DNA from 3 places in the Metabacillus sediminis genome. Region 2 is predicted to be linked to each of the others. Evidence: predicted binding sites of a transcription regulator. Region 2 holds the regulator's gene; each other region holds the start of a gene.
The links. The regulator LexA, encoded in region 2, represses DNA repair genes until DNA is damaged. The targets are predictions, from matches to a motif close to CGAACATATGTTCG.
Positions count from the first base shown of each region.

Region 1: WCV65_RS12785 (UV damage repair protein UvrX) is a predicted target of LexA. The motif match lies at 3,097-3,110, and genes of this name have one in related genera.
Region 3: addB (helicase-exonuclease AddAB subunit AddB) is a predicted target of LexA. The motif match lies at 2,388-2,401, and genes of this name have one in related genera.

Region 1 covers NZ_CP147407.1:2,430,064-2,434,508, forward strand. The annotation lists gene WCV65_RS12760 (DUF2552 family protein) at 193-435, opposite strand; gene WCV65_RS12765 (iron-sulfur cluster biosynthesis family protein) at 446-769, opposite strand; gene WCV65_RS12770 (CDGSH iron-sulfur domain-containing protein) at 911-1,123, shown strand; gene WCV65_RS12775 (HPr family phosphocarrier protein) at 1,248-1,376, shown strand; gene WCV65_RS12780 (YolD-like family protein) at 1,426-1,761, opposite strand; gene WCV65_RS12785 (UV damage repair protein UvrX) at 1,780-3,036, opposite strand; gene WCV65_RS12790 (YqzH family protein) at 3,250-3,456, shown strand; gene WCV65_RS12795 (DUF1572 family protein) at 3,477-4,016, shown strand; gene WCV65_RS12800 (hypothetical protein) at 4,043-4,423, opposite strand.
Region 2 covers NZ_CP147407.1:1,998,078-2,002,522, forward strand. The annotation lists gene cysI (assimilatory sulfite reductase (NADPH) hemoprotein subunit) at 1-1,406, shown strand, start outside; gene WCV65_RS10455 (hypothetical protein) at 1,443-2,876, opposite strand; gene lexA (transcriptional repressor LexA) at 2,977-3,600, opposite strand; gene WCV65_RS10465 (LysM peptidoglycan-binding domain-containing protein) at 3,752-4,072, shown strand; gene WCV65_RS10470 (recombinase family protein) at 4,081-4,445, shown strand, end outside.
Region 3 covers NZ_CP147407.1:1,175,220-1,179,664, forward strand. The annotation lists gene WCV65_RS06265 (hypothetical protein) at 1-67, shown strand, start outside; gene WCV65_RS06270 (IDEAL domain-containing protein) at 59-295, opposite strand; gene WCV65_RS06275 (competence protein ComK) at 552-1,073, shown strand; gene WCV65_RS06280 (hypothetical protein) at 1,070-1,423, opposite strand; gene WCV65_RS06285 (TVP38/TMEM64 family protein) at 1,661-2,278, shown strand; gene addB (helicase-exonuclease AddAB subunit AddB) at 2,441-4,445, shown strand, end outside.

The sequences.
Region 1 (4,445 bases), 430 kb from region 2:
CGCCGGAGTGTCGCCCTTCCGCTTCAATCAGAATGACTCTAATTACAGGGAAACGCTTAGAATGCGTCTCCCTGTTTTTTATCAGACTGGACGCCCTGCATTCCTTCGTAATCAGTACTGCGCGCGAAAGAAATAGATTAATTTCCCATTGTATGAGCCAAAAAAAGAGAAGCGCCTAAAGCGCCTCTCTCCTTAAAGTACATCCGTTACATCTTCCATATTTTCGCGCATCCAGGTGATCGCATCATCAATTGTCGGAAATTCCTGGGCCTGGAACGTCATTTCGTCCTGCAGGAGCCAGACATTCTTTTGCTCGTCATGGATTCCTCCGATTGACCAGTGCATCAGACTGAATGGATGATTGTTGTTTAAAAATGATACCCATGTTTTGTCCTGGGCAATGTTTTTCATGGATTGGAATTTGTCTTTTTTCATGGTGTCTTCCTCACTTAACGACTAAACTCATGCGCGGATTGAGCATTTGTGACGGGCTTTTCAGCGCAAAGGTATTGGCGGATTCAAGAAAATCAACGGTCATGTTTTCATCTAAAAAGACCATTTTTGTCTTTTCCAAATAGACCGGTTCAAAATTGGTTTCGATCTTCAAATCATCCTCTTCTGTTTCCTTCACAAGCCAAAGTGCTGCGACCCCTGATACGACACAGCCGCATCCCTCTGTATCATATTTCAGCTTCAAATGAGCTTCCGGGTTTTCACTTAATCTTGGCGCAATTCGTTCTATTGCCTTTTCTGTAAATGTTACATTCATGTCCTGCACCTTCTTTTAGATGATGTATGGACAGTGTACCACAATCTTTGGTTTAACGCCCTACTTGTGCAAAGGACCGTTGCTTTTTCAGATGGTTGGGATTAACATTAGAGTATCTTTTTTCTGGAAAGGAGGACACTCGTGTCTAAAGTTCAAATCAAAATACTGGATAATGGCCCTTTCCGTGTAACTGGAGATGTGGAGCTTGTGGATGCAGAAGGCAATGTGTATCCGGCCAAGCCCGCTTTTTCCTTGTGCCGCTGCGGTCAATCTCAAAACATGCCGTATTGTGATGCTACTCATAAAGGCAAATTTGACTCATGCGTGCGCGCTGAAAAAGAACTGGATTTATAATTAGGGGGATGGGGAAATGAAGGTTCGCGTTTTAAAGCCTGTTTTTGCCGATTCAGCAAGCAAGCTGGTTCATACAGCTAATCAGTTTGAGGAAAGAATCCTTATTAAAAAGGAGCATTGAGTCATTGACGCAAAGAGTTTGCTTGGCGTTTTGGCTCTATCTCTTCAGCCTGGCGAGACAGTTGAAATTGATGCTGAAGGCAATTCAGCTGCTGGCGAAGCGTTCATCGAACTTGGGCTTTTTGAAAAGTAATCCGTAAAAGCAAGGACCAATTGGCCTCTTCCAATTGGTCTTTTCCCGCTCAATCCCCGCACTCCTCAATCTTCACAACGCTCTTGAGCAAAATGGTCTGCCGCTTTCCTTCTGTATTTATAATACGGATTGCCTGTTCAAGCTGGTCGAAAAAATGAATAGATCCGGTGTACGGAACGAGCTGCTCATGCTCGTGAACGGTGAAACGCAGCGGATGATGATTTTCCATTGCGATGCAGATGATTTCGTTAAACTGCTCGAGCTGCTGCTCATCCATTTCCGGCTTCGCTGTATACCGCTCTTCCTCTTTCCATTGCCGAAGCAGCTTTACGTGCTCAGGCAGCATCATAGATGTCCATTTGATGTTTCCCCGGTCGCGGATCATGTTCCTTCTCCTCCTTCCTTATGCTTTGTGCCCGCCTACAAGTGTAGCCCGGTGTCTTGCCGTTCCCGCTTTCGTGTAGGAAACCGCCCGGAGCAGGGAATCGGAGCCGTATTTGCTTCGTATGGAGTCCATGACATACCCGAGCTCGCGCTGCTTTTCCCGGTTTGGCTGAAACAGATTCAGCTGGCTTTCCGTGTCCTCTTCGATGTTGGAGAGAGCAATGGAAATTTTCCGTACGGTCTTTCCGTCATAAAATTCCTTAAAGAGCTCCAGGCAGGTTCTGTAAAGATCCATCGTAATGTTCGTAGGCTCCTCCATCGTACGGGAGCGGTAAAAGCCTCCGCCTAATTCATCCTTGCTGTAGCCGATGCCAAAACTGATGGTGCGGCCGGCCCGGGAGTGATGGCGCGCTCTTCTCGCCACCTCCTCGCACATCTCAAGAATGACATGCTTCACCTCTTCCGGATCCGTGTAGTCGCGCATGAGAATCTGGCTTTTCCCAAAGCTGATCTGCCCCTGCATAATCGGTTCGCCGATATCGGACAAATCCACACCCCAGGCATGGTAGTAAAGCTGATTACCCATAATGCCGAATTTCTTCTCCAGCCTTTCAAGCGGATAATTGGCCAGCTGGCCTATGCTGAAGATTCCCATCCGGTTCAGATTTTTCTCCATCCTGCCGCCAATGCCCCACATTTTGCTCAAAGGCTTCAGGCTCCACAGCTTTTTTTCTACATCATCATACGTCCATTCGGCCACACCCGTTTTCTTCGCGTCAATATCAAGGCAGACTTTGGACAGGAGCATATTCGGCCCGATACCGATCGCGCACGGCAGCTGAAATTCCCGCTCCATTTCATTTTTAATCTTCCAGGCAATCGTATGGGCGTCGCCCCACAGGTGCTCGACACCGTCGACCTGGATAAAGCTTTCGTCCACACTGTAAATGTGAATCGCTTCTCTCGGCACATAGCGGTGAAACATTTTGGAAAGTTCAGTGGAAATGCGGATAAACATCGCCATTTTCGGGTTCACAACGTGGATCCGGGGATCATCCGGGATTTCAAATTTTCTCGATCCAGTTTTAATATTGAAGTCCTTTTTCAATTGGGGAGATGCGGCCAGTACCACACTGCCCTGCCGTTCGGTGTCCCCGACGACAGCAAGATAGCAGGTATGCGGATCCAGTCCCATCAGGACGGCCGCGCAGCTCGCATAAAAGCTTTTCATATCAACGCAAAGGATTTTCTTTTTGGGAAGCTGGTCATAATCCATCGCACTTACCCCTCCAATAAGAATATGTGTTCGTAGTTCTATTATACCGCTAATCATAATCGAATAAACGTTCGTATTCAATGGTATTTTTTGCCGAACAGTGAAAAAGTGAGGATTTTCCATAAGCGAACCGTTCCATTTGCTGAAAAATCTTTTTTAACAGAAGGAGTTATCTTATAATGTGAGGAAATAGAAAGCAGGTGACGATTGACGATGCAAAGGGAATGGCTCGAGAAAATGCTGAACCGTGCCTTCAGGCAGTATGGACGCAACTTAGAGGAGCACCCGCTTCCCGAAAAAGAAATGGTTTCATTTATGAAGGATATAGAACATATAAAGGATGAGGAAACGGAATATTACGAAGTTATGGAAGATCTCGTGTATGAATATATGGTGAATAAGGATGACTGCAGGTTCTAATGCGAAGCAGGGGTGATGAAATGAGTCTGGGAACCGTGTATCTCAATGTTGTGATCAACCGCTTTAAAGCTGTAAAAAACTTAGGTGACCGGGCAATGGAGCAGTTGAATGCACAGGATTTGCAATGGAAGCAAAACGAAGAAATAAACAGCGCTGCAATCATTGTCAAGCATATGAGCGGCAACATGGTGTCCAGATGGACCAACTTCCTCACAGCAGACGGTGAAAAACCGGACCGCAGCCGTGAGCAGGAATTCCTGAACGATCTGGGAGATAAAGCGGCTGTCATGCAGGTTTGGGAAACCGGATGGAATGTATTGTTTCGTACACTGCATCAGCTTACGGAGGAAGATTTGCTAAAAGAAATCTATATCCGGGGCGAATCCCACATCGTGTTGGAAGCAATTGAAAGGCAGATGGCCCACTACGCGTATCATACTGGTCAGATTGTACACATTGGAAAGGAACGGAAGGATGCAGCGTGGAAAAGCTTGAGTATACCGAGGGGAGAGTCGGAAACTTTTTTGAAGGAAATGCTTGAGAAACATCGGAAGAGCTGAAGCTTGATTGGATGCTGCAGCCAATCTTATTTTTCCGGCCGGGATCTGGCCTTTTCCAGCCGGCCGCCTTCTCTTCCCGGCCAAAACCCACACGATTCCAGCCGTTCCGTCTTCCTTTCCAGCCGAACTTCTTTTTCCAGCCGATACCGACCTTTTTCCAGCTGGTTCCCATCTCTTTCCGGCCAAAACCCACACGATTCCAGCCGTTCCGTCTTCCTTTCCAGCCGAACTTCTTTTTCCAGCCGATACCGACCCTTTTCCGGCCGGCCGCCTTCTGTTTCCGGCCAAAACCCACATGATTCCAGCTGTTCCGTCTTCCTTTCCAGCCAAACTTCTTTTTCCAGCCGGTCCCGTCCCTTTTCCAGCGGCCGGCCACAATCTGTTTCCGGGCTGAAAATTTTCCACACCCTATACTAATCCACATAAAAA
Region 2 (4,445 bases):
GGAACGGCAATGGCACTTTGAAGCTGACCACGCGCATGACCTTTCAAATGCACGGAGTATTAAAATGGAATATGAAAAAAACGATTCAGGATATCCATGCATCTCTGATGGATACGATTGCTGCTTGCGGTGATGTAAACCGGAATGTCATGTGCAATCCGAATCCTGAACAATCTGAGATTCATACAGAGGTTTACGAATGGTCCAAAAAATTAAGTGAACATCTCCTTCCACGTACACGAGCGTATCATGAGCTTTGGCTTGATGAAGAGAAGGTAGCGGGCACGGCAGAAGAAGCTGAACCAATGTATGGTCCTCTTTATCTGCCCCGTAAATTTAAAATCGGAATTGCGGTTCCGCCGTCCAATGATATCGATGTGTATTCACAGGATCTGGGGTTTGTCGCGATTGTTGAAGAGGAGAAGCTTCTTGGATTCAATGTCCTGATTGGCGGAGGGATGGGAATGTCCCATGGCGATAAAGAAACCTATCCTCAGCTGGGAAAAACAATTGGCTTCTGCACACCTGATCAAATAGTAGAGCTGGCTGAAAAAATTATCACGATCCAGCGGGATTATGGAAATCGCTCAGAACGGAAAAATGCCCGCTTTAAGTACACGGTAGACCGTCTTGGACTTGAAGCAGTGAAAGAAGAACTAGAGAACCGATTGGGCTGGACCCTGCAGGATGCAAAACCTTACCATTTTGATCACAACGGCGACCGCTACGGATGGGTAAAAGGGGTCAAGGGCAAATGGCACTATACCCTGTTTGTAGAAGGCGGGCGTGTAGCCGATTTCGAAAATTATAAGCTTATGACTGGCCTTCGTGAAATTGCGAAAGTGCATTCAGGAGACTTTAGGCTAACCGCTAACCAAAACGTAATCATTGCAAATGTTCCGCAAAAGATGAAAAAGCAAATCGATCAGTTAATAGCCGAATACGGTTTAACGGACGGCAAGCATTATTCCGCACTCCGTCGAAGTTCAATGGCGTGTGTGGCCCTGCCTACATGCGGCCTTGCAATGGCGGAAGCGGAGCGCTATTTGCCGGTCTTAATCGATAAAATTGAGCGGATTGTTGATGAAAACGGTTTGCGCAATGAAGAAATAACAATCCGCATGACTGGCTGCCCGAACGGCTGTGCCAGGCATGCCCTCGGGGAGATTGGATTTATTGGCAAAGCTCCGGGGAAATATAATATGTATCTTGGAGCAGCCTTCGATGGCAGCCGCTTAAGCAAAATGTACAAAGAAAACATTGGAGAAGAAGAAATACTGAATGATCTTCGTGACATCTTGCCGCGTTATGCCAAAGAACGGGAAGATGGGGAACACTTCGGAGATTATGTTGTCCGTGCGGGAATTATTTCTGCAACAACAGATGGAACAAACTTTCACAATTGAGAAGAAAACAGAAAAACGATGACCCCGGGATTGGAGTCATCGTTTTTTGCGGTTAAAAAAGTTTCTGCCAAGACTGAAAATCGCTCCTGCACCCAAGCCAATTCCCATTAGGATTCCGCTAATGGCTACTCCAAACGCAATATACTCAAAAACCGAGTATTGAGTCATCAATCTCCAATCGATTTTTCCTTTCCAGTCCTCTATCACAAGATTCATCCCATAAATTCCGGAAATAACCGTGTATGTCGTTAAAATGAACAATAAATAATTATTTCGTTTAGCTGAAATTTTCTCCTGGTTTCTGAACAAGCTGTCGAGCGTTTTTTTTACTTCGTCATATAAGGTCGAAATATGAAACACATTATTCATTAAGAAAGCCAATTCCTGTCCTTCTGTGCGGCTGCTTATTTCCTTAAAATGATATTTGCCGGAAAACTCGGTAATCGTTTGAATTAGCTGTTCAATCTCATTCGTTTTATTCCGTCTGTACAGCAGCGAGTATTGATAGGAAAGTTTAAGCAGAACCATTTTGTAAAAGAAGTGAAGGAGCAAGTTGTAATAATGCTGGCCAAACATTTCAGACTTAATTATGGGTACATGTTCGCCCTGCTGGGTAAGGCATGTAAAGGCATGATCGCTGATTACATAGTTTGTCTGAGGAGCCCACCTGCTGTAAGTGTGGGTCTTTGCATAATGATCTATGTACTCTGGGTTTTTAGCGGAAATAAACGGATTTCCTTTTGAATCATAACCATTTACCTGCCCCGATCGGAAGAGATGTTCATTTGTCACGTGATTCTCACGTGTGACCAGCGTACTGACAATATACATTCTTTCATCCACGAAATACGGAAGACTCCCGAAATAAGAGGACTTGTTCACTCCTGTTTCGATAAAAGGGACAATGCCGGGTGCGACTTCTTTAAATATGTAATCCTGAATGCTGTCATAGGATGAATTTTTAGTCATGACCCTAAGATTTTTCTTTTCAACAAGCTTTGGATCCAGAACACGGAACTGATTTTGAAAGTCCATCACTTCAGAAAGCTTTAGGGGAGACTGAGTAAACCGGGTCCGAATCGAGATCATACCAATTTCAAAAGGGCAGATAAAAATATCAGCAGAAAGGACTTCTGCTTCATATGAACGCTGATCCTCACCGAATAATAACCGGATTGGTGATTGAACAGACTTTGAAAACCGGCTGAGCGATTCTTTTGCCGGCTCATGAACAAATAACAGGTTTTCAATAAACGGCAAAAAGTATTGGTCCATATTATCATGGGAAACGGACTGCCCGGGACCGTAATATGCATTTTCTGTTTCTTTTGCGTCCAGATGGAAGAAGCGGTAACCGCTATTCTCCAGCTGCTGCTGGATCTTCATCACATTTGTATGTTTTAAAGAGAAGGGAAAAATAAATTGACTGCTGGCTTCATCTAATTGAAGCTCCTTTTGATTGTCGGACATAAATGGTTCCTCCAGATGCTGATTGTATAGCACATTATACAGCCTTTATTCTATCATTATAATCTGAATGAAAAAAAGCTTGTCCAGTTGAACAAGCTCGTTAATGCACTGTACGGTATACTCCAATCACTTTGCCAAGTATGGACACGTTCCTTAAAATAATGGGTTCCATTGATGAGTTTTCCGGCTGCAGCCTGATATAATCTTTTTCTTTAAAAAAGCGTTTTACTGTGGCTTCATCATCCTCGGTCATGGCAACGACAATATCACCGTTATTAGCGGATTGCTGCTGTCTTACTACAACAAGGTCTCCGTCTAATATTCCCGCTTCAATCATACTGTTCCCGACAATCTCAAGCATAAAAACCTGGTCATCAGGTGAAGCAAGCCGTTCAGGGAGCGGAAAGTATTCTTCAATATTTTCCACAGCAGTAATCGGCAGCCCTGCCGTAACTTTCCCGATAATCGGAACGTTAATCACTTCGTTTCTCGGAATTTCCATTCCATGATCTTCATTTAAAATTTCGATAGCCCTTGGCTTTGTAGGATCTCGGCGTATAAGGCCTTTGTTTTCAAGTCTGGCAAGATGGCCATGTACGGTAGAGCTGGATGCCAGACCGACAGCAAGGCCAATTTCACGGACGGAAGGCGGATACCCTTTGCTTTTGACTTCCTGTTTAATAAATTCAAGAATGTCCTGTTGCCTTTTTGATAGTTTGCTCATCCTTAGCACCTCAGAGTAAGTAATTTATAGTGATTATAGCATCATTTACCTGAAAATACAAACATAAGTTCGAAAAACGCTTGACCCAAAACGTTTGTTCGTATTATAATAAAAATATCAAAAAGCGAACAAACATTCTGGAGGGGTTAACATGTCAAAAAGCACATTTGCACTCATAGCATCATTTTTCGTTCTTGTCGGGGGTATTTTATTTGCAGCAGCCGGTACGGGAAGCGGCAAAACACTGGATGAATATGCTAAAATAGAAATCCGAGAAGGAGATACACTATGGGATTTGGCAGAAACACTGAAGGACAAGCACGGAATGTCTCAGACAGAGTTTGTGGAATGGGTGGATAAGGAAAATAATTTATCTACTATTGTAATTAAACCTGGTGACACCGTTTTTATTCCAGTGAAAAAGAATGATCTTTACAAACATGAAACCCATATTATTGCTTCAGAAGAGTAGGTGTTTACTTGAAGGCGGTTATTTATTGCAGAGTCAGTACAGCAAAAGACGAACAGGAAACTTCTCTTCTCAGACAGGAGGAAGAACTGACTTCTTTAGCGGTTCAAAACGGAATGGAACCCGTCCGGATCATCATGGAGAAGGCAAGCGGCTATGAGATTGAGAGGGAAGGAATTCTCGAGCTTCTTGACACGATAAAAAAAGAAGATGCAAAAGCAATTCTGATCCAGGATGAAACGAGACTTGGGAGGGGAAGCGCCAGAATGGCCATTCTCCACTGTATATACAAAGAACAGGTGAAAGTGTTTACAATCGCACAGCAGGGCGAACTGCAGCTGTCAGAAGCGGATACAATGGTTCTTGAAATTGTCAG
Region 3 (4,445 bases), 820 kb from region 2:
CCCCCTATCGGCCAGGCTCGCACCAAACAAAAAAGCCGATCCAAAAGGATTGGCTTCGTTATTGTAGACAGTGAATCACGTCGGCGTATTGCTTGGATAAATCCATAAATAATGGCTTGTTTCTTTGATCGAGAGCATCATTGATTTGAGTTTCGAGGAGCGCCAGTTTTCGTTTCAGTCCTGCTTCGTCCAGAATCATTTGAATGTAGATATCCAGCATTGACGCGGCTTCTGCTTCGTTCTTCATTGTGTGACGGGACTTCATAAGCTCTGCATACGATTTTTTGTTTTTCATAGGATCACCCCTGATGCCTTTTTCTTATTATATGGACTGAGTGTAAGAAAATCAACTAAATATTTATAATTTTTAGATAATTTATATTCGAGGTTATATTTTGCATTAGATCTGCAGTAAAATCGCAATTTGAATTAATTTTTTGTTAAAAGATTACATTTCTATTAGGTTTATGTAAATTTGTGGATCCGTGTAAGGTCGGCGTGGTAAATTTTTCTTGGTTAAATATACCTAACAAATTCGAGGTGAATCAATCATGGAAAAAATCAGTCAATATGAGGCAAATCGGTTAACAATGGCAATTTTAAGTAATGAAGGGATCGGATCATCTTTTGTTTTGGAGGTGGAAAAGGAATATGAGGTTTCCATGAGACCTTTGGATATCGTAGATCGGAGCTGCCGTTATTTTGGGTCAAGCTATCAGGGGAGAAAGACTGGCACGAAGGACACGATCGGCATCACCCATAAGCCTCCGATTGTTGTAGACGCAGGAAACTCCATCTATCTTTTCCCGACAGCCGCATCTTCCAGACCGCATTGCTCCTGGATTTCTCACCAGCATATTGAGGACTTTTCACCAGCTGGGGAAGCAGAAACACTTGTAATATTCTCAAACCGTAAATCATTTACCCTGCCTGTATCCATCCACTCTTTTGAAAACCAGCTTTATCGTACCGCCCAGCTTCGTGCTGTAATTTCATCCAGGGTGGAAAATGAAAAACGGTTATTCACCCAGCTTTTATACAGCAGAAGTCCAGGCGAAACGTTTCATACTTAAACCTTAACCAAATACTCCGTCAGCAGCTCGCACACTTTATTGCGGATCCTGGGATTAAAATAGTTGTGCTGTTCCTCATATCCCTGGTAGAGGAAGGAATACATCGTAAACGCTTCGTCATGCTTGATTTTGGTGACTTTTATTTTCTGGCGGTGAAGCTCCCGTTTGACCTGCTGAAGATCCTTTTGGGCAAGCTTGAGGGATTCTTCGATCAGGTGAAGGTATGGCTGCTTCAATTTGAATGGGCTTTTTTCAACAACGGAGAGATCGCGGTTCAGGATAGAGATGGTCATGGGCAGGTAGATGGCCTGGTCGATCATATCTCTCACTTCTTCAGGTATTCTTGTCATGTTCATTGGCCTCGCTTTATCCTCTGTTTTATCCTCTTTGACAGGCGGTCGTTCACCTGATGCAGAAATTTCAGGACAGAGAAGTTCTATCTTTTATTATAGAACATTTGTTCGTAATTTATTCTATTCCGATTTAAAAAAAATTTCAATAGTGATTTCATTTCCAGCACCTGCTTATTTAAGTTTTCCCCGAAAAACGGTAAAATAGGAGGATACATAAATCTTAAGGAGCTTGGAATGGACCTGCATACGCTGTTTGATTCGTTTACTTTAGAAAAAATGATGAAAATCTTTGAACAGTACCGCTCATTCGGGCCCCTTCTTGGAATAGGCCTGCCGATGCTTGAGGCATTTTTACCCTTCCTTCCGCTTGTCGTTTTTATTGTGGCAAATGTGAATTCGTTTGGCTTTGGCCTGGGCTTTTTTTTATCATGGCTTGGGGCATCAGCTGGTGCTTTCATTGTTTTCCTGCTGGTGAGGAAATTTGGACAGGAGCGCTTTTTCCACTTTTTAAGCCGGCATAAAGGAATCAGCCGGATGGTAAGCTGGGTAGAAGAAAAGGGATTTGGCCCGCTGTTCATATTACTGTGCTTTCCGTTCACTCCTTCAGCCGCAGTGAATGTTGTCGCCGGATTATCAAGGATCAGCATCTGGAATTTTATGCTCGCTGTTTTTACCGGAAAGCTGGTTATGATTTTCATTGTGAGCTATGTGGGCCAGGATTTGCACGCCCTGATCACAGACCCGATGAAATCGATAACGGCTGCTGCGGTTCTCTTGGTCATGTGGATTGTCGGCAAGATTCTCGAGAAAAGACTGAACACAAAAATGGGTCGGAAATTGGACAAGCGGTAAGCTCGGATGATGATACGTCCGGGCTTTTTATATCTCAACTCAAAGTGAAAAAATGAGCCCTTTTAAAAAGATATGCAGTGGACTTGTCCATTTATTTGGAAGATGAAAACGAACATGTATTCGTATATAATGAATACATGTATTAAAAAGGAGGCTGTTTATATGACAATCCGGTTTATGGCGGGACGCTCCGGCAGCGGCAAAACCACAATGATCCTGAACGAAATTAGAGAAAAGCTGAATGAGCAGCCGGACGGTCCGCCGATCCTTTTTCTTGTACCTGATCAGATGACATTTGCCATGGAGTATGAGCTTGCCCGCACTCCGGGATTGAGCGGAATGATCCGGGCTCAGGTATTTAGTTTTTCACGGCTTAGCTTAAGAATCCTCCAGGAAACGTCAGGCGCGGCAAGGCAGCCGATTACATCAACTGGTGTCCAGATGATGCTGAGGAAGATTATAGAAGATGAAAAACAGAACTTTAAAGTGTATGGAAAAGCCAGTGATAAGACCGGTTTTATTCAGCATGTAGAAGCGATGATTACGGAATTCAAACGATACAGCATAAACCCGGCTGAACTGCTTGGGCAGATCCAAGCGATTCAAAAACAGATGAATGAAAAGGAAAGAGTTCTTTCAGGAAAGCTTGAGGACTTGCATGCCATTTATGAACGGCTTGAAGAAGCGCTCACGGGCCGGTATGTAGACGCCGAGGATACGCTCGGAATGCTTTCGGAACGAATTCCCGAATCCTCCTATCTTGAAAAAGCAGAGATTTACATAGATGGTTTTCATCATTTCACGCCAATGGAAATGGAGGCGGTGAAAAGCCTTCTCGCAAAAGCAGCCCGGGTAACCGTCAGCATTACGGCGGATAAATTGTTTGACAGGCATTTGCCGCATGAGCTGCATTTGTTCCGGATGACAGGGATGACATACACCCAATTCAAGAAAATGGCCGAGGATCTTCACATTGAAACTGAGGAACCGGTCTTGCTGAATGAGCTTCCAAGATTCATCGGTTCTCCCTCTCTTCAGCACTTGGAGCAAAATTATGATTCAAGGCCATCACAGCCATTCAAAGGGCTGACGGACATCTCCATCTGCCAGGCGGCAAGCCACCGTGCGGAAATAGAAGGAATTGCCCGCCGGATTCAGGAGCACGTCAGGAAAAGGGGAGCCCGTTTCCGGGACACAGCGATTTTACTGCGCCATCCATCCAGCTATCATGATTTAATTGAACAGGTATTTACAGATTATGAGATTCCTTTTTTCATAGATCAAAAACGTTCCATGCTTCATCACCCTCTTGTAGAATTGATCCGGTCTTCCCTGGAGGCTGTTACGGGCAGCTTTCGATACGAAGCGATGTTCCGTACGATAAAAACGGATCTGCTGTTTCCAGCGGGAGCGGATAAACGTTCCTTAAGAGAAGAGATGGATCTACTCGAAAACTATGTGCTTGCACATGGCATAAACGGGTCAAGATGGACCTCCGAAAAAAGGTGGATTTACAGAAGGTTCCGTTCCCTGGAGGGCGGAAACGCAGTGACGGATGAAGAACTGAACAAGGAAGAACAAATCAACCGGCTGAAGGAGCTTGCTGCGAAGCCCCTTAAAGAACTGGCTGCGGGGCTCAAAAAAGCAAAAACGGGAGTACAGAAGGCAGGGGCTTTGTTTTTGTTCCTTGAAAATCTTGAAATTCCTGCGAAGCTCGAAGAACTTAAACAAGAGGCAGAATTGGCCGGGGGTCTTATCGAGGTCCGGGAGCATTCCCAAGTTTGGGATGCGGTGATTGGTCTGCTGGATGAATTTGCAGAAATGATCGGAAATCACCCCATATCCTCGGCGCAGTTTACGGAAATGATGGATACCGGTTTGGAAAGCTTAAAGTTTTCTCTTGTTCCTCCGGCGATAGATCAGGTCCTGATCGGGGATATGGAACGTTCCCGGTTTTACGGATTGAAGCATACATTCGTGGCCGGTGCAAATGATGGGGTTATTCCAGCAAGACCGGCGGAGGATGGCATACTCTCGGATGAGGACCGCGAGCTTCTTGAACAGAACGGGGCTGCAATGGCGCCGTCAGCAAGACAGCAGCTGCTGGATGAAAATTTCATAATTTATATGGCGCTCGCGAGCGGATCGGAGCACCTGTCTGTTTCGT